DNA from 4 places in the Klebsiella planticola genome. Region 4 is predicted to be linked to each of the others. Evidence: predicted binding sites of a transcription regulator. Region 4 holds the regulator's gene; each other region holds the start of a gene.
What was found. Region 4 encodes LexA, which represses DNA repair genes until DNA is damaged. Its sites were predicted from a motif close to TNCTGTATGTACATACAGNA; they were not measured.

Region 1: MC50_RS25205 (YebG family protein) is a predicted target of LexA. The motif match lies at 2,954-2,973, and genes of this name have one in related genera.
Region 2: sulA (SOS-induced cell division inhibitor SulA) is a predicted target of LexA. The motif match lies at 5,342-5,361, and genes of this name have one in related genera.
Region 3: umuD (translesion error-prone DNA polymerase V autoproteolytic subunit) is a predicted target of LexA. The motif match lies at 3,194-3,213, and genes of this name have one in related genera.

Annotation. Positions count from the first base shown of each region.
Region 1 is NZ_CP026047.1:5,230,692-5,237,972, reverse strand. It holds gene edd (phosphogluconate dehydratase) at 1-931, shown strand, start outside; gene MC50_RS25215 (bifunctional 4-hydroxy-2-oxoglutarate aldolase/2-dehydro-3-deoxy-phosphogluconate aldolase) at 971-1,612, shown strand; gene purT (formate-dependent phosphoribosylglycinamide formyltransferase) at 1,675-2,853, opposite strand; gene MC50_RS25205 (YebG family protein) at 2,989-3,363, shown strand; gene MC50_RS25200 (tellurite resistance TerB family protein) at 3,461-4,147, shown strand; gene ptrB (oligopeptidase B) at 4,265-6,325, shown strand; gene exoX (exodeoxyribonuclease X) at 6,331-6,990, opposite strand; gene MC50_RS25185 (DNA polymerase III subunit theta) at 7,069-7,281, opposite strand, start outside.
Region 2 is NZ_CP026047.1:3,636,383-3,643,663, reverse strand. It holds gene helD (DNA helicase IV) at 1-1,585, opposite strand, end outside; gene MC50_RS17470 (YccF domain-containing protein) at 1,708-2,154, shown strand; gene yccS (YccS family putative transporter) at 2,172-4,310, shown strand; gene MC50_RS17460 (TfoX/Sxy family DNA transformation protein) at 4,298-4,921, opposite strand; gene sulA (SOS-induced cell division inhibitor SulA) at 5,382-5,891, shown strand; gene ompA (porin OmpA) at 6,244-7,281, shown strand, end outside.
Region 3 is NZ_CP026048.1:9,490-16,770, forward strand. It holds gene MC50_RS26455 (DNA methylase) at 1-628, opposite strand, end outside; partial or broken gene MC50_RS26460 (hypothetical protein) at 700-869, opposite strand; gene MC50_RS26465 (hypothetical protein) at 1,065-1,295, opposite strand; gene MC50_RS26470 (plasmid partitioning/stability family protein) at 1,359-2,030, opposite strand; gene parM (plasmid segregation protein ParM domain-containing protein) at 2,033-3,004, opposite strand; gene umuD (translesion error-prone DNA polymerase V autoproteolytic subunit) at 3,238-3,669, shown strand; gene MC50_RS26485 (Y-family DNA polymerase) at 3,669-4,940, shown strand; gene MC50_RS26490 (RepB family plasmid replication initiator protein) at 5,352-6,227, shown strand; gene MC50_RS26495 (ParA family plasmid-partitioning AAA ATPase) at 6,860-7,281, shown strand, end outside.
Region 4 is NZ_CP026047.1:2,059,193-2,066,473, forward strand. It holds gene malM (maltose operon protein MalM) at 1-502, shown strand, start outside; gene ubiC (chorismate lyase) at 692-1,189, shown strand; gene ubiA (4-hydroxybenzoate octaprenyltransferase) at 1,202-2,071, shown strand; gene plsB (glycerol-3-phosphate 1-O-acyltransferase PlsB) at 2,140-4,563, opposite strand; gene MC50_RS09985 (diacylglycerol kinase) at 4,693-5,061, shown strand; gene lexA (transcriptional repressor LexA) at 5,281-5,889, shown strand; gene dinF (MATE family efflux transporter DinF) at 5,958-7,274, shown strand.

The DNA.
Region 1 (7,281 bases), 2.3 Mb from region 4:
GCTGGCAACCGGCGGTTCGACCAACCATACGATGCACCTGGTCGCAATGGCTCGCGCGGCGGGCATTATCATTAACTGGGATGATTTCTCCGATCTCTCCGATGTTGTGCCGCTGCTGGCGCGCCTTTACCCGAACGGTCCGGCGGATATTAACCACTTCCAGGCCGCGGGCGGCGTACCGGTGCTGGTTCGTGAGCTGCTGAAAGGCGGTCTGCTGCACGAAGATGTCAACACCGTAGCCGGTTTTGGTCTCTCCCGTTACACCATGGAACCGTGGCTGAATAACGGCGAGCTGGACTGGCGCGAAGGGGCGACGGCGCCATTAGACGATCAGGTTATTGCGACTTTCGACAAGCCATTCTCTCGCCATGGCGGGACGAAAGTGCTGAGCGGCAACCTCGGGCGTGCGGTGATGAAAACCTCGGCCGTACCGGTTGAGAACCAGATCATTGAAGCCCCGGCGGTGGTGTTTGAAAGCCAGCACGACGTTTTGCCTGCTTTCGAAGCCGGAATGCTGGACAAGGATTGCGTGGTGGTTGTTCGCCATCAGGGGCCAAAAGCGAACGGCATGCCAGAATTACATAAACTTATGCCGCCACTTGGTGTATTATTGGACCGCCGTTTCAAAATTGCGCTGGTTACCGATGGTCGACTCTCTGGCGCATCTGGCAAGGTCCCGTCAGCAATCCACGTTACGCCTGAAGCGTACGATGGTGGGCTGCTGGCAAAAGTACGTGATGGCGATATTATCCGCGTCAACGGGCAGACGGGCGAACTGACGCTGCTGGTGGATGACGCTGAGCTGGCTGCACGCCAGCCGCATGTTCCTGACCTCAGCGGTTCGCGCGTCGGGAGCGGCCGGGAAATGTTCGCAGCGCTGCGTGAAAAACTCTCCGGAGCCGAACAGGGCGCAACCTGCATCACTTTTTAAGACGATACAATTTGTAGATCTGGCGAGAGAGAAACTCTAATGAAAAACTGGAAAACAACTGCAGAAGCAATCCTCACCAACGGCCCGGTTGTCCCGGTGATCGTGGTGAAAAAGCTGGAACACGCTGTGCCGATGGCCAAAGCGCTGGTTGCCGGCGGCGTACGCGTACTGGAAGTCACGCTGCGTACCGCATGCGCGCTGGATGCGATCCGCGCGATTGCGCAAGAAGTGCCGGAGGCGATTGTCGGCGCAGGTACCGTAACAAACGTTGAGCAGCTGAAAGCCGTCACCGAGGCTGGCGCGCAGTTCGCTATCAGCCCGGGTCTGACCGAGTCCCTGCTGAAAGCGGCGACTGAAGAAGGGACCATCCCGCTGATCCCGGGGATTAGCACCGTCTCCGAACTGATGCTGGGCATGCAGTATGGCCTGAAAGAGTTCAAATTCTTCCCGGCGGAAGCTAACGGTGGTGTAAAAGCGCTGCAGGCGATTGGCGGTCCGTTCGCGCATATCCGTTTCTGCCCGACTGGCGGCATCTCACCGGCGAACTACCGCGACTACCTGGCACTGAACAGCGTGCTGTGCATCGGCGGTTCCTGGCTGGTTCCGGCGGATGCGCTGGAAGCGGGCGATTACGACCGTATTACCAAAATTGCTCGCGAAGCGGTTGAAGGCGCGAAGTAATTTTCACGCCCTGATAAATGGCGAAATCCAGACCCGGTAGCGTTGACGCGACCGGGTTTTTTTTATCCCTGAACCTGCACCGCTGACGCGGCGGCTTTCGCGCGAGCCACCGCCTCATCGACGCTATCGGCGACGGCCAGCGTGACGCCCAGTCGACGAGAACCGTCAATCTCCGGCTTACCGAACAGGCGTAGCTGCAGTCCCGCCCCTACCGCGCCCTGGAGATTGCTAAAGGTGACGTTCTGGCTGGTGAGCTGCGGCAGAATGACCGCGGAGGCCGCCGGGCCATACTGACGAATCGCGCCAACCGGCAGACCGAGGAAGGCGCGAACGTGCAGCGCAAATTCCGAGAGGTCCTGGGAAATCAGCGTCACCATCCCGGTGTCATGCGGGCGAGGGGAGACTTCACTGAAAATCACCTCATCACCGCAGACGAACAGCTCCACGCCAAACAGACCGTAGCCGCCAAGCGCCAGCACGACTTTGCTGGCAATCTCCTGGGCGCGGGCCAACGCCAGCTCGCTCATCTGCTGCGGCTGCCAGGATTCGCGGTAATCGCCATCCTCCTGGCGATGGCCGACCGGCGCACAGAAATGGACGCCATCGACCGCGCTGACGGTAAGCAGGGTAATTTCAAAATCGAAATTCACCACCCCCTCGACGATAACCCGACCGGCTCCCGCGCGGCCTCCTTGTTGCGCGTAGCGCCAGGCCTCGGCCAGCTGGTCAGAGTGACGAATAAAGCTCTGGCCTTTACCAGAAGAGCTCATGACCGGCTTCACAATGCAGGGAAGGCCAATCTCCGCGACGGCTTCGCGAAAGGCCGCTTCGCTGTCGGCAAAGCGGTATGCCGAGGTGGGAAGCTGCAGCTCCTCTGCGGCCAGGCGGCGAATACCTTCGCGATTCATGGTCAGTTTCGCCGCGCGAGCGGTGGGGACGACTTTCTGCCCGGCCTGCTCCAGCTCCACCAGCATATCCGTGGCGATGGCTTCAATTTCCGGCACGATAAAGTCGGGTTTTTCTTCCGCAATCAGCGCGCGCAGCGTTTCACCGTGCAGCATGTTGATGACGTGCGAACGATGCGCCACTTGCATCGCCGGCGCGTCGGGGTAGCGGTCGACCGCGATGGTCTCAATACCCAGCCGTTGGCACTCAATGGCGACTTCTTTACCCAGTTCGCCGGAACCTAACAACATCACCCGCGTCGCTGCCGGACGCAGCGCTGTGCCTAATAACGTCATGACTCTTTTCCACAGTAAAAAAACATGCGCCGCATTATAAACGAAAACGTTTGCGTCTGTCTTTACGGCTGTTGGTTGAGTCCCGGGTGAAAATTTGCTATACTGTATAAAAATACAGTATAAAGAGGCTGCACAATGGCGGTTGAAATTAAATATGTGGTGATCCGCGAAGGTGAGGAAAAGATGTCGTTTACCAGCAAAAAAGAGGCCGATGCTTACGACAAAATGCTCGATCTTGCCGAGGTCCTCAACGACTGGCTGGTCGAGTGCCCGCTGACGCTGGATGAAACCCAGCGCGATGAAATGGCAATGTGGCTGGCGGAACGTAAAGAGACATTGCACCACATCCTGAGATCAGGAAAACTCCCGGAAGCGGAAGACGGTACGAACGGCCAGGCTTCTCAGGACGAGAGCTCCGCGGCTGAAACCTCAGAGGCCGCCGCGGAGGGAGCGAGCGAACAACCCGCGGCAACCGCGCCTGTAAAATCGCGCAAGGTGAAGGCCGCCTGAGTCCGGCCGAATTTGCGCATCTTTAGCTGCTCATAACATTTCCTGACATCTCGTCGTTTAGGCTGATGACATCGCTTAATAAGCAACGAGGGAAATCATGGCTAACTGGCTTAATCAACTCCAGTCCCTGCTGGGCCAGCAGGGACCATCTTCCTCATCAGGCGAGCGGTCTGATGGTAAAAGCTTCCTTCTGCCCGGGGCGCTGGGCGGCCTGGCGGGGCTGCTGGTGGCTAGTAAATCATCGCGTAAGCTGCTGGCTAAATATGGCACCAGCGCACTGCTGGTTGGCGGCGGCGCGGTGGCGGGAAGCGTGCTGTGGAACAAGTACCAGCAAAAAATGCGGGAAAATTCCCCTGCGCAATCTGTCGCTTCTCCTGTACAACCCGCCGGGGCGTCAACCTCGCCAGCCTCCGGGCTCGATGCCCGCAGTGAACGGCTCATTCTGGCGCTGGTGTTTGCCGCGAAAAGCGACGGGCACATTGATGACAGCGAGCGGGCAAACATTGATGAGCAGCTGCGCGCGGCTGGTATTGCCGTGCAGGGGCGCGTTCTTATCGATCGCGCTCTGGCCCAGCCTCTCGATCCGCAGCGTCTGGCGCAGGGCCTCACCAGCGAGCAAGAGGCGCTGGAGATCTATTACATCAGCTGTGCGGCGATCGATATCGACCATTTTATGGAGCGTAGCTATCTCAACGCTCTGGGTGAGGCTTTAGGCCTTCCGCCGGAAGTGCGTGCCGACATCGAACAGGATATCCAGGCACAAAAACAGGCGCTTTCTACCTAAATCCGCAGGTTTTGCTTGCAACGTGGGCCACTTTTGCCACCCTTATACACACGCCATCCTTCAAGCCGCTTCTTGAATGATTTTGTGTATGAAATACAGGATGCAGAAGACCAAAAGATGCCACCAAAAGCAAAACGAATTCCCCACGCCATGACCCTTCATGGCGATACCCGTATCGATAATTACTTCTGGCTGCGCGACGACGAGCGTTCGCGGCCGGAAGTACTTGATTATCTTCGCGAGGAAAATGAGTACGGACAGCAGGTCATGGCGACCCAACGTAGCCTGCAGGAGCGGGTGCTAAAAGAGATTATTGACCGTATCCCGCCGCGCGAAGTCTCCGCGCCCTACAGCAAAAATGGCTACCGCTATCGTCAGGTGTATGAGCCGGGCTGTGAATACGCTATTTATCAGCGTCAGTCGGTGCTGAAAGAGGAGTGGGATGAATGGGAAGTGCTGCTCGATAGCAACCAGCGCGCGGCGCAGAGCGAATTCTATACTCTCGGTGGGCTGGGCATTTCGCCGGATAACACGATAATGGCGCTGGCGGAGGATTATCTCTCCCGTCGGCAGTATGGCCTGCGCTTGTGCAATCTGCAAAATGGCGAATGGTATCCTGAAGTGCTGGAAAACGTTTCGCCGGAATTCGCCTGGAGCAATGATTCGCAAACGCTGTGGTATGTCCGCAAGCACCCGACTACGCTGCTGCCTTATCAGGTCTGGCGGCATACCGTGGGCGCTTCGCCGCACTCCGATGCGCTGGTCTACGAGGAGAAGGATGAAACCTTCTACGTCAGCCTCCATACGACCACCTCCCGGCAATTCGCCGTTATCTATCTTGCCAGCGCGACAACCAGTGAAGTGCGGCTGCTGAATACCGAAATGCCGGATGCGGAACCGGTGTGTTTCCTGCCGCGGCGTAAAGATCACGAGTACAGTCTCGATCATTACCAGCATGCCTTTTATCTTCGCTCTAACCGCGAGGGGAAAAACTTCGGTCTCTACCGTACCCATGAGCGCGACGAGCGGCAGTGGGAGACGCTGATTGCGCCACGCCAGGATGTGATGCTCGAGGGATTCACCCTGTTTACCGACTGGTTGGTGGTTGAGGAGCGCCAGCGCGGGTTAACCAGCCTGCGCCAGATCAACCGCAAGACCCGGGAAGTGGTGGGGATCGCCTTTGATGATCCGGCCTACGTGACCTGGCTTGCCTATAATCCGGAACCGGAAACTTCACGCTTGCGCTACGGATACTCCTCCATGACCACGCCGGATACGCTCTTTGAGCTGGATATGGACACCTGTGAGCGGCGGGTACTGAAGCAACAGGAAGTGAAAGGGTTTGAGGCCAGTCATTATCGCAGCGAACATTTGTGGATTAAGGCTCGCGATGGTGTGGAGGTTCCTGTTTCGCTGGTTTATCGGCGTGAGCATTTCCGCAAGGGTGTCAGTCCGCTGTTGGTCTATGCCTACGGGTCGTACGGCGCCAGTGAAGATGCCGATTTCAGCGCCAGCCGGTTGAGCCTGCTCGATCGGGGTTTCGTGTTTGCGATTGCCCACGTCCGCGGCGGCGGGGAATTAGGGCAGCAGTGGTACGAAGACGGCAAGTTCCTGTGTAAAAAGAATACCTTTAACGATTATCTCGATGTTTGCGATGCGCTGCTGGCGCAGGGATATGGCAATCCTCGCCTGTGCTACGGCATGGGCGGCAGCGCGGGCGGCATGTTAATGGGCGTCGCCATTAATGAGCGGCCGGAGCTGTTTCACGGCGTAGTGGCTCAGGTTCCGTTTGTCGATGTCCTGACCACAATGCTCGACGAGTCGATTCCGCTGACGACCGGGGAATTTGAAGAGTGGGGAAATCCGCAGGACGAAGAGTACTACCGCTATATGAAGAGCTACAGTCCTTACGATGGCGTCACGGCGCAGGCCTATCCCCATCTGCTGGTGACTACCGGCCTGCACGATTCCCAGGTGCAATACTGGGAACCGGCAAAATGGGTGGCGAAGCTGCGAGAGCTGAAAACGGACGATAACCTGCTACTGCTGTGCACCGATATGGATTCAGGGCACGGCGGTAAGTCGGGACGCTTTAAAAGCTATGAAGGGGTTGCGCTGGAGTATGCCTTTCTGATTGGCCTGGCGCAGGGGACGTTACCCGGCCAGGCAAACGTTTAGCGTCGCTACTCCCCGAGATAGTGCTTGAGCGTCAAGCGCAGCTCGGGGCTCATCCGATCCAGGTTATTGAACAGCCAGCGTAAATAGCCCGGGTCGTTTTCTGCGATTTCGGCCACCGCCTTGCCGCGATATTTACCGAAGGTAAAGGTGGTCAACAGCGCCGGACGACCGGTAATGGTCGCCATCTCCTCAGGCCGCCAGCCGGAAACGTGCATAATATCGAGAAGCAGTGCGGCGGTGATATAGCAGTCGTACAGCGCGCGGTGCTGATGCAGCCCCGCAGGCGTTGCGACACTGAGCTTACGCGATTTATACAGCCCCATATTGCTGTATTTAATGCCTGGCCACAGACGACGGGCCAGCTTCATGGTGCAGATCCACTCCCCGTGCATTTCCGGTAACACCCGGCGGTCGAAACTGGCGTTGTGGGCGACATACCACCGGCTGCCGATGTAATGCGGCAGAACTTCTTCAATCCACGGCTTGTCGGCGACCATCTCTTCGGTGATACGGTGAATCGCCATGGCCTGGGGGCTGATAGGTCGATCGGGACGAACCAGATGACTCATGGGATTGGTTATCTGACCATCGACAATATCAACAGAGGCGATTTCCACAATGCCCCCCTGCAGTCCGCAGGTTTCCGTATCGATTACGCGTAGCATGGCTCACTCCGGCCGAAAAAAACCAGCGTAATTGAATGCGCAGCGCTTGCCAACCGGGACGCCCTTAAGGGACGAGAATTATTTCGCTTTGGGTTCATAGGGCAGTCGCGACAGTGAAACAGACGCCAGTCGATGGGCGATCAGGCGTTCACGGAACCAGTCACGCAGGTGTGACGGTTGCTCCCGCTCCACTAAATCGGCGACAACGGGCATATTGTAACGCTCTTTAAAGGCGACACCGGCCGCGGCAAGGTCGACGTTCACTTTGTCCATCTCGTCCTGCGAAATTTT
Region 2 (7,281 bases), 1.6 Mb from region 4:
TGTTCAATGGTTTACTCAACTGATGCGGGTTTTGTTGTATAAAGCCGTTCGCCACCTCCCCAATACGCCCGTTAAACCGGTAGGTGGTATCCAGCGCGCAGCAATCGCCTTCGCCAAAATAGTGATTAAATGCGGTGGTCAAAGAGAGTTGTGCCCCGCTAAAGCGATAGATAGCCTGCCAGTCATCGCCAACGGCAAATAACGTCGCCTGCGTGTTCTGCCGACGCAGCGCAGCAAGCAAGGCGGCGCGCTGCGGCGAGATATCCTGGAACTCGTCGACCAGGATATGTTTCCACGGGCTGACGAAGCGTCCTTTATCCAGAATATTAATCGCCTGATGTATCAACCCGGAAAAATCGACCGCGCCTTCGTCTTTCAGCGCCGTTTTCCACGCTTTTAACAACGGCGCCATCAGCTTAACGCGCTTACTGAACAGGTCGCGCACCTCTTCCGGCGCGCCGGCGATCATCTCCGCCTGCGATCCCCCGTGCATTCGCATCAGACTAACCCAGCGATCGAGGCGACTGGCCATCCGTCGCTGAATTTTTTTATCCTGCCAGAATTCGCCGTCCGGCACCTGCCAGCCCATCTCTTCTTCCAGCCACTGCCGCCACCCCTTGGCCTGCGCTTTTTTCTCCTGACACTGCTGGCGCCAGTTTTTCAGCAGCAAGGTCTGGCGGGCCGTGCTGTCGCTCTCCAGCTTGCTGATGTTCGGCACTTTTTTGCTGCCCTGCTGAATAATATGCAGTGCCAGAGAGTGAAAGGTACGCGCCGTAATTTCTTCTGAACCCAGCCGTTCACGAATACGCTCATCCATTTCCTGCGCCGCCTGGCGGCCAAATGCCAGCAGCAGAATCTGGTCGGCGGCGGCTTCTCCCCGCGTTAATAACCATCCGGCTCGCGCCACTAGCACGGACGTTTTGCCGCTTCCGGCCCCGGCAAGCACCAATAAAGCGCGCTCGCCGTTGACCACCGCCCGCGCCTGCGCAGGATTCAGCGGAGAGGTTTCGACGCTGGTAAAAAATCCGCGATACTGCTCCAGCATCGATTCCGTAAAAGCCTGATTATGAGCCAGCCGGGCCTCTTCGGTATCGGCCAGCCAGCTTTGGCACTGCCGCCACAGCTCACGACAGTTCTCGAAAGCCTCAAGACGGCTGGTCGGCATTGGCAGACCGGTCAACGCACGACGAATCTTCACCTGAATGTCAGTAACCTGCTGACGGGTCAGCCACTTGCCTTCGGCGCTGGCGCGGGCAACCTCCTCCAGCTGCTGCTGGAGAACACCGGCGGCAATACAGCTCATTTCCGCGCTCCACTGCTGCCACAGTGTATTCAGATGATGATAAAAACGCTGCGTTTCATTCCACTCGGTGCCGTGTAAACGCACGACTTTGCTGTCCGGTAAAACGAACTCCAGTTCGCCCCAGACCAGGCCGCGCTTACATTGAACTGACAATAACTGATTGAAAGGGATAAGATACTCATGGTTATCACCCGAGACTTTTACTCCCGCGTTTAGCAGTTGCACCCGGTCGTAGGGATGCTGTGCCATACGTTTGCCCAATGTTGTCGCTTTAAGTTCCATATCATGCCGAATTTCAATCAGGTTGGATGTTTTTAAGTTTAACCGCCAGCGACCAGGTGCTCCAGCGTAAAAAACGTTACAATGGTCAGGACTTATTATCTCCAGGACTGAACTGAGGGTTTATGCGTACCATTCTGAATATTTTGAACTTTATCCTTGGCGGTTTCGCCACCACGCTGGGCTGGCTGCTGGCAACTCTGGTCAGCATCATCCTGATCTTCACCCTGCCATTAACCCGCTCATGCTGGGAGATTACCCGACTCTCCTTGCTGCCTTACGGTAATGAAGCCATTCATGTCGATGAACTTGAACCGCAAGGCAAAAATAGCCTGCTGAATGCCGGTGGCACGATTCTGAATATTTTGTGGTTTATCTTTTTTGGCTGGTGGCTGTGCCTGATGCATATTTTCAGCGGCATCGCCCAATGCCTGACCATCATTGGCATCCCGGTCGGTATTGCCAATTTTAAAATTGCCGCCATTGCATTATGGCCGGTGGGACGTCGAGTGGTTTCCGTCGAAACAGCTCGCGCCGCGCGTGAAGCGAATGCGCGTCGTCGCTTTCAGTAACCGGACGGAACACGACCATGCTTAGCCCCTTGCTACGCCGTTATACATGGAACAGTGCCTGGCTATATAACGCCAGGATTTTTATCGCACTCTGCGGCACAACCGCCGTTCCATGGTGGCTTGGCGAAGTCAAACTGACCATTCCCCTGACGCTGGGCGTGGTGGCCGCGGCATTGACCGACCTCGACGATCGTCTGGCCGGCCGGTTGCGCAATCTGGCCATCACGCTAGTGTGTTTCTTTATTGCTTCCGCTTCGGTGGAGCTACTGTTCCCCTGGCCCTGGCTGTTTGCGCTTGGGTTAACCGTATCGACCACCGGATTTATCTTGCTCGGCGGTCTGGGGCAGCGTTACGCCACCATCGCATTTGGCGCCTTGCTGATCGCCATTTATACCATGCTGGGGGTAACGCTCTACGATCGCTGGTATCTGCAGCCGTTCTTTCTGCTGACCGGTGCAGTCTGGTACAACCTGCTGACCCTCTGCGGACACCTGATTTTCCCGATTCGCCCTCTTCAGGATAATCTTGCGCGCAGCTATGAACAGCTGGCGCATTACCTGGATCTTAAATCCCGTCTGTTTGACCCGGATATTGAGGATGAGAGCCAGGCGCCGCTATATGATTTAGCCATTGCCAATGGTCAACTGGTGACGACGCTCAATCAGACCAAGGTCTCTCTGCTGACGCGTCTGCGCGGCGACCGCGGCCAGCGCGGCACCCGTCGCACATTGCAATACTACTTTGTTGCTCAGGATATTCACGAGCGCGCCAGTTCATCGCACATTCAGTACCAAACGCTGCGCGATCATTTTCGCTATAGCGATGTGATGTTCCGCTTCCAGCGCATGCTGTCGATGCAGGCGCAGGCATGCCAGAAACTGTCCCGCGCGATTCTTTTACGCGAGCCCTACCAGCACGATGCCCATTTCGAGCGGGCATTTATGCACCTTGATGCCGCCCTCGACCGCGTGCAGGCCAGCGGCGCTCCGGCTGAACAGATGAAAGCGCTGGGCTTTCTGCTTAACAATCTCCGCGCTATCGACGCTCAGCTGGCAACCATTGAGTCGGCGCAAAGCAGCAGTGCCCCGGCGAACAGCGCAACCGAAAACCTGCTCGCAGACGACGGACTTAACAGTTTCAGCGATATTTGGCTGCGGCTGCGCCGCAACATGTCGCCAGAATCGGCTCTGTTCCGTCATGCGGTCAGGATGTCATTGGTCCTCTGTACCGGCTATGCGTTTATCCAGTTCACCGGCTTAAACCACGGTTACTGGATACTCCTGACCAGCCTGTTTGTCTGCCAGCCGAACTATAACGCCACCCGTCATCGACTCGCGCTGAGGATTATCGGTACCCTGATCGGGGTGGCCATAGGCCTGCCGATATTACTGCTCGTGCCATCGGTTGAAGGCCAACTGCTGCTCATTGTTCTGACCGGCGTGCTGTTCTTTGCTTTTCGCAACGTGCAGTATGCCCACGCGACGATGTTCATCACCCTGCTGGTTCTGCTGTGCTTTAACCTGCTAGGCGAAGGTTTCGAGGTCGCGCTGCCGCGTATTTTCGATACGCTGATTGGCTGTGCTATCGCCTGGGCGGCGGTGAGCTTTATCTGGCCAGACTGGAAGTTCCGCAATCTGCCACGGGCGCTGGATCAGGCTATCAACGCCAACTGCCGCTACCTCGATGCCATCCTCGAGCAATATCACCAGGGACGCGATAACCGCCTGGCCTATCGCGTTGCCCGTCGCGATGCCCATAGCCGGGATGGTGAACTGGCATCTGTGGTATCAAACCTGTCGACGGAACCGCGGGCTAACTCAGCCATGCGCGAAACGGCATTCCGTTTACTTTGCCTGAACCATACCTTTACCAGCTATATTTCCGCACTCGGTGCGCACCGGGAAAAACTCACGACTACGGAAATTCTCGCCCTGCTTGATGATGCCGTCTGCTACGTTGATGATGCGCTGCACCACACGCCTGCCGACGAACAGCGGGTGCAGCAGGCGCTTAATAGTTTGCAGACCCGGATCCAACATCTTGAGCCCCGGGCTGACAGCAAAGAGCCGCTGGTGCTGCAGCAAATTGGTCTGCTGCTGGCGCTGTTGCCGGAAATCTGCAGGTTGCAAAAGCAGGTTGCGGTTCAACCCGAGTAAAGATCGATATTTTTGTGCTGGCTGCCGGCCCATACCTTAAGCTCCTGACGCCGCTGCGTCGGGAGCGCTGCGGAATGCACCCCGGCAATAGCCCCTTCCAGCGCATAGAGAACATTCAACGTAAGTGCTTTGTTTGATTCCCGCAATTTCAACCAGACTTTCTCCGCACCAAACTGACGGAGCATTTTTTCATCGCTCACGCCTGCGTTAATCAACAGCAGCTCCATATGAAAACTGATATTCGGGAGATCTTTTAATCTTCCGGACGCATGCTGTAGACGCTTTTCATTGCGTGCACTTTGTAATGAGGACGCCGACAGATTGAAAAGCGTTTTACTATCACCCCAGAGGGTCTCGTCAACCTGATAATATTTCAGTAAGACCGGGCGACCATTTTTCCGCATCGTCAAGAGTGGAGTGGCATGCACAACGCGATATTCCGCGCTCTGCTCACAAATTTTAAGATAGATTTCGCCCTCGGCGACCATGGCAAAAACGGTATCGTCTATGGCAAGGCTATAGCCGCCAAAGAGCGGGCGACAGCTTATTTTGCCGAGTGGAGATAAACATTCCTGGAGTTGATGGAACCGTAAAGATGACATTTTCTTCATGATTATTCCTTTGTTAATCATGTAAATAGAAGATTATTTGTTAACGGATCCGTTAATATAGAAAATAAGTGACTTCGTATATTGCAGCAAGATGATTTTTACACTGTTCAACATTTAATCATCATTTTGCGAGGGGCTTTCAGAAAACAGTCTGGCGGGAATACCCGATATATAAGTAATAAATACGCCAGCCCTGCTCACTGAAATGCCGGTGAATAGTTTGTCAAGCCGCATGGTAAACCTGGGCAATGTGCATATAGCGATGGGCCAGGCGCTTGGCTTGCGCCACGACGATTGGTGATAAGAATCGCGCTCTCCGCTCTCCCCACCAGAACGGTCAGGCGCGGAATCGACAAAAATCATGTACAATTTTCAACCAATGAAGCGATAAATGAGGTTGATCTTTTCCCCTGCTGGATATACTGTATATTCATACAGTAACCCACAGGCGGGATAGACTATGTTTACTTCAGCTTACGCAAATCGTTCATCACTGACTTCTGCTTCAGTACGTCGCCCTTCACATGACGTTGTCGAACAACCGGCCAGCGGGCTGATCAGTGAAATTGTCTACCGTGAAGATCAACCGATGATGACACAATTACTCCTGCTACCTTTATTACAGCAGCTCGGCCAGCAGTCTCGCTGGCAGCTCTGGCTGACGCCGAAGCAGAAATTGAGTCGCGAATGGGTTCAGTCTTCCGGATTACCGCTGTCGAAGGTTATGCAGATTAATCAGCTCTCCCCTTTCAACACCGTCGAGTCGATGATCCGCGCGCTGCGCACTGGGAATTACAGTGTGGTGATTGGCTGGCTGGCAGATGAGCTGGCGGCAGAAGAGCATGAACGCCTGGCCATTGCCGCACAAGAGGGTAATGCAATGGGGTTTATCATGCGGCCGGTTGGAAATACGAACCAGGCTGGGAGACAACTCAGCGGGCTAAAAATTCACTCGAATTTGTATCATTAAGCCAAATTAGGATTAATCCTGGAATTTTTTTTGCTTACAACAATACCCTTTTTAAAACAGGGTGATTTGTAGCGGAATGCCTGTCTGATGCGGTTTCGCGGCTTTATTTGGTGAATAAAAATTAACCATATTTGTTAAATCTTGTGTACACAACCCTTTTTTTTCATATGCCTGACGGAGTTCACACTTGTAAGTTTCGAACTAAGTTGTAGACTTTACATCGCCAGGGGTGATCGGCTTACGCTGCATGTATCAGCATAGTTAACAACAAGTCACGCCCCGGGTGAAGGATTTAACCGTGAGGTCTTTTGTAACTTCATGGCGAATTTTGGATGATAATGAGGCGCAAAAAATGAAAAAGACAGCTATCGCGATTGCAGTGGCACTGGCTGGCTTCGCTACCGTAGCGCAGGCCGCACCGAAAGATAACACCTGGTATGCAGGTGGTAAACTGGGCTGGTCCCAGTATCACGATACCGGTTTCTACGGTAACGGTTTCCAGAACAACAACGGCCCGACCCGTAACGATCAGCTGGGTGCTGGTGCGTTCGGTGGTTATCAGGTTAACCCGTACCTCGGTTTTGAAATGGGTTACGACTGGCTGGGCCGTATGGCTTATAAAGGCAGCGTAGACAACGGCGCTTTCAAAGCTCAGGGCGTTCAGCTGACTGCTAAACTGGGTTACCCGATCACTGACGATCTGGATATCTATACCCGTCTGGGTGGTATGGTCTGGCGTGCAGATGCTGACGGCAACTACGGTTCTACCGGCGTATCCCGCAGCGAACACGACACTGGCGTATCCCCGGTATTTGCTGGTGGTTTAGAGTGGGCTGTTACTCGTGACATCGCTACCCGTCTGGAATACCAGTGGGTTAACAACATCGGTGACGCAGGTACCGTTGGCGCGCGTCCTGACAACGGCATGCTGAGCCTGGGTGTTTCTTACCGTTTCGGTCAGGAAGAAGCAGCTCCGGTTGTTGCTCCGGCACCGGCACCGGCTCCGGAAGTGACGACTAAGCACTTCACTCTGAAGTCTGACGTTCTGTTCAACTTCAACAAATCTACCCTGAAACCGGAAGGTCAGCAGGCACTGGATCAGCTGTACACTCAGCTGAGCAACATGGATCCGAAAGACGGTTCTGCAGTGGTTCTGGGCTACACCGACCGTATCGGTTCTGACGCTTACAACCAGCAGCTGTCTGAGAAACGTGCTCAGTCCGTTGTTGATTACCTGGTATCTAAAGGTATCCCGGCTGGCAAAATCTCCGCACGTGGTATGGGTGAATCCAACCCGGTTACCGGCAATACCTGTGACAACGTGAAAGCTCGCGCTGCACTGATCGACTGCCTGGGCCCAGATCGTCGCGTAGAGATCGAAGTTAAAGGT
Region 3 (7,281 bases), on a different replicon from region 4:
CGGTTCCGGCCCGGTGGTACTGCGCCAGCATTTCGATGCCGATATAGCGGCGTCCGGCACGGTATGCAGCGACGCAGGTCGAACCGCTTCCGGCAAACGGGTCGAGAACAATCGCGCCCGGAGCGCTGAATGACTCAATCAGCGGCTGTAGCGCCTCCACTGGTTTCTGCGTCGGATGCAGGGTATTACCGGTATACGGGAAGGGCAGCACATCCGGCAGCGGTTTAAGGGGCGGCACGGGGCGGCCTTTGGCAAGGACATAAGCCCCTTCATGGCAGTAGTCCACAAATCCGCGTCGGGCCCTGGCGTTACGACGGTTGGAGGCATAGTTTTTGGTGAACACAAGCTGGCCCACGGCATAGAATCCTGCCGCCTTCCACGCGGCCATAAAGCGGTCCACACGGTTCCAGCTGTAGAAGCTCACCATCAGTGCGTCTTTTTTAAGGACGCGGTACATCTCCAGCGTGGCCGGTTGCAGCCATTCGTCCGTCACATCCCCGGCAATCTGTCTGCACTGACGGTCCTTAAAACCGACGAGGTAAGGCGGATCGGTCACAATAAGGTCCACGGCACGGTCGGGGAATCCGCGCATCACATCAATACAGTTCCCGAGAATGAATCTGGACATGGCAGCACTCCTGTAGTCTGAGGGGGCAGGAGGCATCACCGCGATACCGTTCCCTACCGCACGCTGCCTGTTCATCGCGTCCGGTCACGGGTCAGGCCGACCGTGGAATACCGCAGCCGTCCGTCTTTTGGACGGCAAGGATATGCCGCGAAAGCGGCTTGAAGGGCGTTCCTTAAAAGGGCGAGGGACTGGCGCACACTCTCAACGACGCCGGGCCGGAGCGGAAAAACCGCCCGTCCCGTACCAGACCGGACGCGAGACACTGGCAGCGGGCGGCAGGCTGGCGTTAACTCCAGGCGAACGGGGAATTACCGGCATACCTGTCCACAAATCCGGGGCTTAAGATTGTGGATAACCTGAAGGCAAACGACGGAGAAGCGCGGGAGAACAGACGCCACCACGCCTGTTCTTTTTTTGAACAACCGGAAAGTTTATATCAGCGGTTCAGGGATTTATCCCCGGCCAGTGACAGGCCAATATAGACGCCCGCCCCCCAGATGACCTGCGACAAAATGAAAACCCACTGCGGAACGTCGAAAACCAGAAGCGGAAGCAGACATACCGTCACAATGCCAATCAGCCGGCTGCCAAATTTTCTGCGCACCGGTTCACTGCTGTCGACGGGAATGCGGGCGAGACGGAGAACATTTCTGAATCCTGGTGACATGAGAACCTCCCTGGGGATGTCAGTCATTTGAAATCGGTATAGTAGTGGATGTGATTCGTACTGTTAGTCACCGAATGCACGCCGCATATTTTTCTTTATTTCCCGGGTATCCGCCCCGGACACCGGCGCGGCAGATGCTGCCGGCGTATCCGGTACTGCAGCTGCAGCCCTGTTCACGTCAGCGGTGCCGGCCATCTGCTGAACCAGAGCCTGCAGCTCACTGACCGAGGTGGGCGGTACCGGCATACTGGCCAGCAGGCGCGGCAGTTCCGGCGCCGTCGTGTGGAGGGCAAGACCGGTGATAATCAGGTTTCTCAGCAGATCCCCACGCAGACGGGATGACGCTTCCGTCAGCACACTTTCCACCCGTTCCCCACTCCGGCCATTCTGAAGCGTCAGGGTGTAACGCCGGCGCTGGTATTCCGTCTCCGGTGACACGGGCAGAGCAGCCCCACCATTTTCGGGCTCATCCGGAAGGCCGGTGAGTGAGGACCAGGTTCCGGAGACCAGGGCCATCACGGCGCAAAAGCGGACAGCGCTCAGTTGCCCGGCAAAGAACACCGGGATCAGCGCCGGTAAACGGGCATCCACCTGGTATACCACCGCCCCGGCGGTGGCGGCGGTACGGATGAACTCACCGCGCAGGGGCTGTGAGATGGTGTTGATGGTTGCCATTGCCGCGATGTCGGTGCGATCGTCGCTGTGCAGATAGAAAGAATACTGGCCGTCCGGCACGTTTAGTCCTCTTTATTGTAAAGGGCAATCTCCCTGGCCAGCGCCATCTGCGGATCGCCTATAACCTCGATACGGTCAGGAGCCAGAGGCCAGGCCTGACGGATAGCTTCTTCTATGAGGGAAGCCCCTCCCCCGACCAGGAATACCCGGTTAACGTTCCTGAAGGCCGTCAGCTCACTGGTGACACGCGCCCCCAGGGAAGTGATCGCCTCTGTTATTTTGTTCCGAACCTCGTCGATTTTACCGGCATCGTTGATCACACGCTGCAGATACTGACGATCATTGCGGTTGCGGATGATAGTGTCAGCGATGAGGGCGCTGGTTTCGCTGTCTGCCGCCCGCAGCGCGCCTGCAGCTGCGCGGGTGACCTGTGACACGCCGACAGACGGATTACCGTGCACCGCACTGATATCATCAAACTGGCCGACAATCACACCGGCATCGAGCGTGGTGCCACCGAGATCGATAATCAGGGTGGTCTCAGCGGGGCCGGGCTTCAGCTCCGCGAGACGGGAGAACGCCGCCGGTAGTGATTCCGGCATCACCTTCACGTCCGTTACGGTAAACGCCCTGCCCTTATTCAGAACCAGCTCACGCATCAGGTTTTCCCGTTTGCGTCGTATGTTCTCCTCGTTCCGCTGGCAGTCCCCGTCGTAATACTCACTCAGGGGCAGCGTCACGGTCAGGCTCACCGGCTGCGGCTCCAGTCCGCTGTTCAGCAGCGCATGATGCACGGCCAGCAGGTTGAGATCACCGTACTGATATTCCACGTTTGTTGTCGGGATGGCATCCCGGCTGACGCTGTCCCAGGTGTATTTCAGCGTACCCACCTGATAGTTGAACGTTGCCGCACTGAATTCCGCCACTTTCCAGCCATGCCGGAAGGAGTTCGCAGAAACCCGGGTCTGAAGCTCATCTCCTTCAAACCATGCCAGCTTAACATTAGTTGAACCATCATCGCAGTAAATATTCATCAATATGCTCCGTTAATTACACTCATTTTGATACCAATTATAAGAGCAAGATGAAAAAAACAAAGTAACATTTCTCAATATGAGCAATACAAAAATATCAAAATGATTAATATAAGCATTTTGAACACCTTTATTTACTCAAAATGTTCTTAAGGCATGCGATCTGGATTATCGTCACGCTGTTAAATATACTGTATGCATAACCAGTAAAAATTAGAGTGTCAGGAGGAAAGATGAAACTACAACTTTTCAGCACCGGGAAAGAACTCCCGCCACAGGCCCATCCATTGTTTGCCGATCTGGCCAGCTGCGGTTTTCCCAGCCCTGCTGCTGACTATGTCGAGTCCGATCTGGATCTCCATGATTACTGCATACGGCATCCGAGCGCGACGTACTACCTGCGTGCCAGCGGAGACAGCATGGCCGACGGCAGTCTGTACAATGGCGATCTGCTGGTTGTGGACAGTGCTGAAAAGCCGCGGCACGGCGATATCGTTGTCGCCAGCGTACAGGGGGAGTTTACGGTGAAACGGCTTCTGCTGACGCCGCGACTGACGCTGCAGCCCATGAATGCCTCCTGGTCGCCGATTTATCCTGATCCCGACGAGCTGGATATCTTTGGCGTTGTCACGCATATCATCCACCGCCCGAGGGAGATGTACTGATGTTTGCCCTGGCCGATGTGAACAGCTTCTATGCCAGCTGTGAACGTGTTTTCCGCCCGGATTTGAAAGGAAAGCCGATAGTCGTCCTGAGCAACAACGACGGGAACGTAATCGCTCGCAGTGCCGAGGCGAAGCCCTGGATCAAAATGGGAACTCCGTGGTTTCAGATAAAAAACGAAAGGTACCCGGAAAAAATATATGCGTTTTCAAGTAATTATGAACTTTACGCCTCGATGTCGGCGCGCGTGATGAACTGCCTGGAGGAACTGGCCCCCAGGGTGGAACAGTATTCCATTGATGAGATGTTCCTCGACCTGACCGGCGTGGAGCACTGTATGGGGCTTGAGGACTTCGGCCGGCAGCTGCGTCAGCACGTGTATGACTGTACCCGCCTGACCATTGGCGTGGGCGCCGGACCAACGAAAACCCTCGCAAAATCAGCCCAGTGGGCCTCAAAAGAGTGGAAACAGTTTCGTGGCGTACTCGCGCTGACCAGGGGAAATCCGCAAAGGACGCGGAAACTGCTTTCACTGCAGCCGGTTGAAGAAATCTGGGGGGTGGGTAACCGTATTGCACGCAAGCTAAATGTGCTGGGCATAAAAACCGCGCTCGATCTGGCTCTGACGAACCCGGCCTTCATCCGCAAAAATTTTTCTGTGGTCCTTGAGCGAACGGTACGGGAACTGAACGGGGAAAGCTGCCTTTCGCTTGAGGAAGCCCCTCCGACGAAACAGCAAATTGTCTGCAGCCGCAGTTTTGGCGTGAAGATCACGGAGTACGAGTCACTCCGTCAGGCTATCTGTCAGCACGCAGAGCGGGCCTCTGAAAAACTGCGTAAAGAGCACCAGTATTGCCGGCATATTTCCGTTTTCATCAAAACGTCTCCGTTCGCCATTAAAGAGCCTTACTACGGCAACGTGGCTACGGAAAAACTGCTTACACCCACTCAGGACACCAGGGACATCATTGCAGCCGCCACAATGGCTCTGGAGCGTATCTGGAGGGATGGGCACCGGTATGCCAAAGCCGGAGTTATGCTGAATGACTTCACCGGCTCCGGCGTTTCGCAGCTGCAGCTGTTTGACGAACGCCCGCCACGCCCTCACAGTGCTGAGCTGATGAGGGTTCTGGACGGGATCAACAACTCAGGGCTGGGTAAAGTATGGTTTGCCGGTAGAGGAATTGCGCCATCCTGGCAAATGAAACGCGATATGCTCTCCCCTGCGTACACCACTCGCTGGAGAGATATCCCCGTTGCGAGGATCGGTTAAATTTTGCCTTTCAGAGAGAGCCAGCAGTGCTCGCCGCAGCCGAACGACAGGGCGAAGCCCGCGAGTGAGCGAGGAAGCACCAGGGGAGCTGAAGCCTTTTAAAGCACCTTACGCACTTAAGTTCTATAGATTCCATAATGAGTTATCCACATATCCTTTGAGTAGATCCAATAACTTACCCTTAGTTATCCAAATAGATCCAAACTGATCCCTTTAGCGGCAAAACCTTTGTTTACGGGCTTCGTAGCGATTTCAGGTGTGTCGTAGTGGGAAAAAGGTGTTCTGAAGCGGGAAAAAGGTGTGTCAAAACGGGGTAAGGGTGGGTAGAATCGGGAAGAAAGGTGTGTCGAAACGGGAAATAGTTAATATTTAGGCACATATCGATCATATGCTATGAATGGATATAACTATATGAATGAGAATGTTTATATCGGCGAGGTTATAGGTCCAGATTGTGAAAGTGTTAACAATAAACTCACCGTCACAAGTAAGGCCACAGTTCAGCCTGTAGCCCTGATGAGATTAAATGTTTTTGTTCCTTCAAGCAGGCCTGCAAAGGGCACCAGAACATCAATCGATGCGACCTCTGTTCTCAAGGATCTGGAATTCTCAAGGCGGGAGGGGTACGACGATATTCGTATAACCGGTGAACGGTTGAGTATGGCCATCGACTTCAAGGTATGGGTCGGTATCATAGAAGCTTTCAGTAAGTACGGTTTAAAAACCAACAGCATTAAGCTTACTTTTCATGAGTTTGCTGGAATGTGCCGCTTTGAGTCTAAGAGATTCGATTCCCGTCTTAGAAAAAGTATTTCAGAAGCTTTGACCAGGATACGTGGCAAGACCATTACCTTTACCCGTAGCGACTCAGAGGGCCTTCAAAAAGTTTCCGTAACAGGTTTGCTTAAGACAGGTGAACTGGATTTTGCAAACGACCAGGTGGAACTTGAAGCTGATCAGCGACTATGGGAACTCTACCAAACTGATTACACTGTTCTGCTACGACATAAACCGATAAACGCTTTAACCCGAAAGGAAGCAGCTCAGGCCCTGTATACTTTCATCGAAAGCCTGCCTACGAACCCAGTCCCCATATCTTTCAAACGAATACGAGACAGGCTCTCATTGCTCTCTCCGGTAAAGGAACAGAACCGTATCATTAAACTGGCCCTCAAGCAGTTGCAGGATATTGGGTACCTTGACCACAGCATCACCAAAAAAGGTAAAGAGACTTTCATTCTGATCCACCGTCGCTCAGCAAATCTGAAACCAGGAACAGCTGTATAAGGTGTGTCAAAACGGGAAAGCAACGCGATTAAGGTGTGTTGAAACGGGAGGTCTCTTCTTAAACATCTTGATAGGTGTGTTGTAGGGGGAAGCCTCGCCTTAAACGTCTTAATAGGTGTGTTGTAGCGGGATGAGAACCTGTTAAATGTGTGTTTTTATCTGTATATACTTACGCACCTTCCCACTTCAACACACCTTTTTGGATAGAAGTGAGAAGCTATCCCGCTTCTCACCACCTTTTACCAAATTTGTCTCACCGACTCCCCACTTCGACACACCGAAGATTCAAAGGCTTCCCACTACGCCCCACTTTTTGCTTCACGCGGTCATAACTGGTTGATACTACCCTCCCTAAAGGTAGCCTGGAGTTGAAAGCCGCATTATGTGGTTCTATGGGGATTTCGGATAAAGGCACCACTTTGCCATCTTGTTATCTTGTTATCTTGCTATCTTGTTATATTGTTATCTTGTTATCCTAACATCTTACTAATTTGTTAAGATACAAAAACAATTCAGTTATAAATCACACAGTTAACAACTTAACAAGATATTAACTTAATAAAGAAATTGCAATATTGTCGCCTGTTTGGCAATATTAAGTTGTTAACTTAACAATTTAATATGAGGCTATGATGATAATAGTATTGGGTAGTCAAAAGGGTGGGGTTGGTAAAAGTACACTGGCGGTATCTATAGCTGCGTATCTGATGTCACTGGGCAATAGAGTGATCATTGTCGACGCAGATGACCAGAAATCTGTATTGACCTGGTACAACAATCGTCCTGAAGATCTTCCCCATATTCCGGTTACTGGCGCAACAGGCAACATCAAAGCCATGCTAAAGGAACACGAGAAATCTTATGACTTTGTCATCGCAGACTGTGCTGGCCGCGACAGTGCAGAAATGCGTAGTGGGTTGATGGCCGCTGACGTATTCATTTCTCCGTTGCGGCCTTCTCAGATGGACCTGGATGTAGTGCCTCATACATGCTCTGTTTTTACAGCAGCAAAAGATTTTAATGAGGACGTCCGGGGATATCTCGTTTTAAACAT
Region 4 (7,281 bases):
GGCTTTAGGTCAGCAAAAAATCTATGTGCTGGTCTTTACTACCCCGCAGGATTTGCAGCAGACCACCAAATTAATCGATCCGGCGAAGGCCTACGCCAAAGGCACAGGTAATGCGGTGCCGGATATTCCGGACCCGATTGCCAAACATACCACCGAAGGTACCCTGGGTCTGAAGGTGAAAACTTCTTCCGGCTCCAGCGTGCTGGTTGGGCCGCTGTTTGGCTCCTCCGGCCCGGGCCCAGTGACCGTCGGTAATACCGCGGCTCCGGTCTACAACGCGCCAGCCGCCGCGCCGGCCGTTGCTCCAGCTGCGGCGCCAGCGCCGGCTGCGAAGAGCGAACCGATGCTTGACGATACGGAAACTTACTTTAACAACGGCATCAAGCAGGCGGTTGCGAAAGGTGATATCGATAAAGCCCTTAAACTGATGAACGAAGCTGAGCGCCTCGGCTCGAAATCTGCTCGTTCCACCTTTATCAGCAGTGTAAAAGGCAAGGGGTGATCGTCTCCCCACAATGCTGATGTTTAGGCACAGCCTTTAGGTGCGTCCGCCTGGACGCACCTTTTTTTATCGCGTGGCGGCTGCTGTTGCATGGCTGTTACGCCGATGATCGTATCTTGACGCTTTGCCCGCCCTGACTGGCTTATTCTGCGATACAATGCTGCTACGTTATGTAACGGAGAATCAGGCATGTCACATCCTGCGCTTACGCAACTGCGTGCGCTGCGCTATTTTGCCGCGATACCCCCGCTGGAACCGCACCTGCGCGACTGGCTGTTGCTGGAAGACTCAATGACTCAACGCTTTGAGCAACAAGGGAAAAAGGTCAGTGTTAATCGAGTCAACGAGGGTTTCGTCGGCCGGGAAGCGCTGGTGGGTGAAGAGGCGTTGCTGCCGGATGAAGCGCGTTACTGGCTGCGGGAAATCATACTTTGCGCCAATGGTGAACCCTGGCTCGCTGGCCGAACGGTCGTGCCTGAGTCGACGCTGTGCGGCCCGGAACTGGCCCTGCAGCAGTTGGGGCAGACGCCGCTGGGGCGTTATTTGTTCACGTCATCGACATTAACCCGCGATTTTATTGAAATTGGGCGCACAGCAGAGCTGTGGGGGCGTCGTTCTCGCCTGCGGCTGAGCGGTAAACCGCTGCTGCTGACAGAACTTTTTCTGCCTGCGTCGCCGCTGTATTAAGAGGAAAAGAAAATGGAGAGGAGTCTGGCGCAGAATAAGCTGTTGGCGTTTCATCGCCTGATGCGTACTGACAAACCCATTGGCGCGCTGCTGTTGCTGTGGCCGACGCTGTGGGCACTGTGGGTGGCGACGCCGGGGATTCCGCCGCTGTGGATTCTGGCCGTTTTTGTCGCCGGCGTCTGGCTGATGCGCGCCGCCGGTTGCGTGGTGAATGATTACGCCGACCGAAAGTTTGACGGCCATGTTAAACGCACCGCCCGCCGCCCGCTGCCCAGCGGCGATGTCTCGGAGAAAGAGGCCCGGATTCTGTTTGCCGTGCTGGTTGTGCTTTCGTTCCTGCTGGTGCTGACCTTAAACACCATGACCATCCTGCTGTCGGTGGCGGCGCTGGCGCTGGCGTGGGTGTATCCGTTTATGAAACGCTATACCCACTTGCCGCAGGTGGTGCTGGGCGCGGCGTTCGGCTGGTCGATTCCGATGGCCTTCTCGGCGGTGAGCGAAGCGTTGCCGTTAAGCTGCTGGCTGATGTTCCTCGCCAATATTTTGTGGGCGGTGGCTTACGATACCCAGTACGCGATGGTCGACAGGGACGATGACGTCAAAATCGGGATTAAATCAACGGCGATCTTGTTCGGCGAACATGACCGTACCATTATCGGTATATTGCAGATTGGGGTGCTGGTACTGCTGGCCGCCATCGGCTGGCTGAACGGGCTGCACTGGGAATATTACTGGTCGCTGTTTATCGCCGCAGGGCTGTTTTTCTGGCAGCAGAAGCTGATTTTCCGTCGCGAACGGGACGACTGCTTTAAAGCGTTTTTAAATAATAACTACGTCGGACTGGTGGTGTTTCTCGGTCTGGCGATGAGCTATCTGCAGTAGTCTCTTCCTTTCCCCCGGCATGCGGCGCAAACGCCATAGCCGGGGGAGAGGAAAGCCTGTCTCAGTCGTTACGCTTCATCCTGCGTGACGCTTTCAATCGTCAAGCGCACATCCGACGTAATCAGATCGGCCAGCATCTGGTAGACCTTCAGCGTCTCTGCCGGCTCAGCATCGCCGGTGTCGCTGATATAGCCCTCATCGCGCAGCGTCAGCACTAACGTACTGAATACCGCTTTATCGAAGAACTCCGGCGCGTTGATACCGTGCAGCACCGACAGACGCTGCGCCACCGTGCGGCTCTCTTTCTCCAGAGAACTGCGGTTGATGGACGGGTTCGCGCTCAGCAGCCAGAAGGTAATGGCGTAGCGCTGGAGCGTCTCGCGCGCGCCTGCGGCCAGCAGCTGCAAGGAACGGGAGTGGGACGGATTGATGCTGATTGCCTCATCGCTCAGGACAATCAGCCCCTGACGCTGCATTTCCGCCGCCAGGGCATCGATGACGCCAGCCAGCTCTGCTTTTTCCCAGCGCAGGAATAGCTCGGCCTTCAGCAGCGGATAGAACATCTCAACGTGACGCAGCACTTCCGCGCGGGTGATACGACGATGCTGGGTAATGATCGCCGCCAGCAGCGACGGCAGCATCAGCATATGGGCGATGTTGTTGCGGTAGTAGGTCATCAGCACCGCCTGCTCGCGCGGCAGAATGATGATATCGCCGATGGTATCTTTCTCGACCTCGAACTTATTCATCTTCAGCGCGTGGTCAATCAGCTCGCTGGCGGAGGCCGTCGGCGTGGTCGCATCCGGGGAGTACGGTACGTTGCGCAGCAGATCGAGGTAGCACTCCAGCTGTTGCGTCAGCTGTTCGCGGGTCAACGAGCGCTGACGAGAGGCCAGCAGCGCGGTGCAGCACAGGTTCATGGCGTTGGCCGCGCCGGCGTTGTTGATGCGCACCATCAGGTCGGAAGCAATATTGTTGACCGTCGGCGTCAGCCACGATGGGCGAACCGCTTCGATCGGATCGATAGACTCACGCCATTCCGGAACATGCTGGTTCAGGTAAGTCATCAGCGGCAGAGGTTCGCCAAAGTTAACATAGCCCTGACCGAGGTTACGCAGCTTGCTCAGGCCGCGCAGCATCTGCGGCAGACTCTCTTTTTCTTTCGTCGCACCGCGCAGCTCTTTGGCGTAGGTGCCCACTTCCATCACGTGCTCGTAACCGATGTAGATAGGCACCAGCGTGATCGGTCGGGTCCCGCCGCGCAGCATGGCCTGGATGGTCATCGACAGGGTACCGGTTTTCGGATCCAGCAGACGGCCGGTACGCGAGCGGCCCCCTTCAACGAAGTACTCCACGGAGTAACCCCGGCTGAACAACTCGCCGAGATATTCGCGGAACACCGTTGAATAGAGCTTATTGCCCTTAAAGGTACGACGAATAAAGAATGCGCCACCGCGGCGGAAAATGGGGCCTGCTGGCCAGAAGTTCAGGTTGATACCGGCGGCAATATGCGGCGGCACCAGCCCCTGGTGATACAGCACGTAGGAGAGCAGCAGGTAGTCCATATGGCTACGATGGCACGGTACGTAGACAATCTCGTGCCCTTCATGGGCCAACTGACGTACGCGCTCGGCGTTGTGGACGTTGATCCCCTGATAGAGACGGTTCCAGGTAAAACCGAGAACGCGGTCGGTCAGGCGAATCATCTCATAAGAGAAGTTCGCGGCGATCTCTTCCATCAGCGCGATGGCGTTTTGCTGCGCCTTCTCATGGGAGATTTTCTTGCTGCGCGCTTCATCTTCTACCGCGCGGGCGATGGCTTTGGATGCCAGCAGCTTATTGAACAGGTCCTGACGCGCCGGCAGACGTGGGCCGACGGCTGCCAGACGCTGGCGGGCGAAGTGCATACGCGCGACGCGGGCCAGCTTCTGGGCGATAATTTTATCGGTGCCGTGTTCGGTGGCCATTCTGCGCAGAGAAACCGGCGGCGAGAAACGGACAAAGCTGTCGCGTCCCAGCCACAGAACGGCGAAGAACTTCTGAATGCCATTCAGCATGCGCAGCGGCGGGTTAACTTCGCCTTTTTCGCGCCCAGGCGCACGCCCAAACATCACCGACACCGGCACCATTTGCACGTCCAGGTCAGGATGGTTGCGGTGCAGATCCAGGTAGTCGTGGAACAGCTTAATCGACTCTTCTTTCGGCGCGTAGTAGGTAAAGACGCGCGGGCCGCCGTGGATAAAGACGTAGCGCGGCAGCAGCGCGCCGTCGATTTCCAGCGGTTCAAGCGGATCGGGTAAATCGTGCTCCAGGCACTGAGCGCGCAGGGTCAGCAGGTCCGCCTTTGAATTATAAGGCAGGACGTACATGATAGGACGCGAGGTATCCAGCCCTAATTCCTGAGCAGGTTCTGCGGGAATAGACTTGCTTTTTACCAGCACCCGTAATGGTAAATTCAGTAATTTATAGTAAATTCGTTGCCAGCCGGACATAAACGATGTGAAGCCTCTGGTTAATCATGCAAATGCGCGGCAAGAATAACAGAAAGCGCGCAAAATTTCCGTTGCCACGCGGCAAACGCGTACACTCATTGACGTCATTTACATAAAAAGGTTCTTTTGATGGCCAATAATACCACTGGGTTAACCCGAATCATTAAAGCGGCAGGTTATTCCTGGAAAGGGTTCCGTGCGGCATGGATAAATGAGGCCGCATTTCGTCAAGAAGGCATCGCCGCCATTGTTGCTGTAGCGATCGCCTGCTGGCTGGACGTCGACGCCATCACGCGTGTGCTGCTGATAGGCTCGGTCCTGATAGTGATGATAGTCGAAATTCTTAATAGCGCGATTGAGGCGGTGGTGGACCGTATTGGCCCGGAACATCATGAGCTGTCCGGTCGGGCGAAAGATATGGGGTCTGCGGCGGTGCTGCTGGCCATTGCGATCGCGCTGATCACCTGGGCGCTCTTACTGTGGGCTCGCTATCACTGAGCGGCCACGTGGTGAGATATTCCGCTTTGCGATGTCTTCCCGGCGATCGGGCGAACCCGATGAGCTTTTGCCCGGCCGGCGACAATCACCCCTGGCGCCATGGGCTATCGGGGACGCAAAATGGAAAGAATCTCCTGATTTTTGTGTGAAATTTGATTCCAAAATCACCGTTAGCTGTATATACTCACAGCATAACTGTATATACACCCAGGGGGCGGGATGAAAGCGTTAACGACCAGGCAGCAAGAGGTGTTTGATCTCATTCGGGATCACATCAGCCAGACGGGCATGCCGCCGACGCGTGCGGAAATTGCTCAGCGCTTGGGGTTCCGTTCCCCAAACGCGGCGGAAGAACACCTGAAAGCGCTGGCGCGTAAGGGCGCGATCGAGATTATCTCCGGCGCCTCCCGGGGGATTCGCCTGCTGACGGAAGAAGAACCAGGTCTACCGTTGATTGGACGCGTGGCGGCCGGTGAGCCGCTGCTGGCTCAGCAGCATATCGAAGGCCACTTCCAGGTCGATCCGGCGATGTTCAAGCCGAATGCCGACTTTTTGCTGCGGGTTAGCGGTATGTCAATGAAAGATATCGGTATTCTCGATGGCGATCTGCTGGCGGTCCATAAAACTCAGGATGTACGCAACGGCCAGGTTGTCGTGGCGCGTATTGACGAAGAGGTCACCGTTAAGCGTCTTAAAAAGCAGGGCAACATCGTCGAACTCCTGCCAGAAAACAGCGAATTTTCCCCTATCGTGGTGAATCTACGCGAGCAAAATTTCACTATTGAAGGGCTGGCCGTTGGCGTGATTCGTAACGGTGAGTGGCTGTAACACCTTCCCCACGCAGCATCGTCTGATGCATGATGCTGCGCTGTCTCCTCCCGGTCAGGCTCTTTCTCATGTTCTTTAACGCCGCTGATAAGGCCCTGTGGCGCCTGGCGCTACCCATGATTTTCTCCAATATCACCGTTCCGCTGCTGGGACTGGTGGATACCGCCGTGATTGGTCATCTCGACAGCCCGGTTTACCTCGGCGGTGTCGCGGTCGGCGCGACGGCCACCAGTTTTCTCTTTATGCTGCTGCTTTTCCTGCGGATGAGTACCACCGGACTGACGGCACAGGCCTTTGGCGCAAAAGATCCTCTCCGCCTGGCGCGGGCGCTGGTGCAGCCGCTGGGGCTGGCAACAGGTGCCGGCCTGCTGATTGTGCTTTTCCGAACCCCGCTTATCGATCTGGCGTTGCATATTGTTGGCGGCAATGAAGCGGTGCTGGAGCAGGCGCGGCGCTTTCTCGACATCCGCTGGCTGAGCGCGCCGGCATCGCTGGCAAACCTGGTGCTGCTCGGTTGGCTGTTGGGCGTACAGTATGCCCGGGCGCCGGTGATTTTGCTGATTGTCGGCAACCTGCTGAATATCGTGCTCGATCTGTGGCTGGTGATGGGCCTGCATCTGAACGTGCAGGGTGCCGCGCTGGCGACGGTCACCGCCGAATATGTCACCTTTATCATCGGGCTGCTGATGGCAAGACGCGTGCTGGCGCTACGCGGTGTGTCATTTGCCCTGCTCAAGCGCGCGTGGCGCGGAGATATGCGCCGCTTGCTGGCGCTCAATCGCGATATCATGCTGCGCTCTCTGCTGCTTCAGCTCTGCTTTGGTGCGGTGACCGTTTTCGGCGCTCGTCTTGGCGGCGAGATCGTTGCCGTCAACGCGCTCCTGATGACCATGTTGACCTTTACCGCCTATGCCCTGGATGGTTTTGCTTATGCCGTGGAAGCGCACTCCGGGCAGGCTTACGGCGCGCGTGACGGTAGCCAGCTGCTTGAGGTCTGGCGAGCGGCCTGCCGTCAGTCGGGAATGGTGGCGCTGGCCTTTGCGGCGACCTATGCCGTGGCGGGACAGCAGATTGTCGCCCTGTTGACCTCGCTGCCCTCGCTTCAGCTGCTTGCCGATCGCTACCTGATCTGGCAGATCGTGCTGCCGGTGATTGGCGTGTGGTGTTATTTGCTGGATGGCATGTTCATCGGCGCGACGCGCGGGGCTGAGATGCGCAACAGCATGGCGGTGGCGGCGGCGGGGTTTGCCCTGACGCTACTGACGCTACCGGTCCTCGGCAACCACGCGCTATGGCTGGCGCTGGCGGTTTTCCTCGCGCTGCGCGGTCTGTCGCTGGCGGTCATCTGGCGGCGACACTGGCGGCGTGGCACCTGGTTTTCGTAGTGATTTT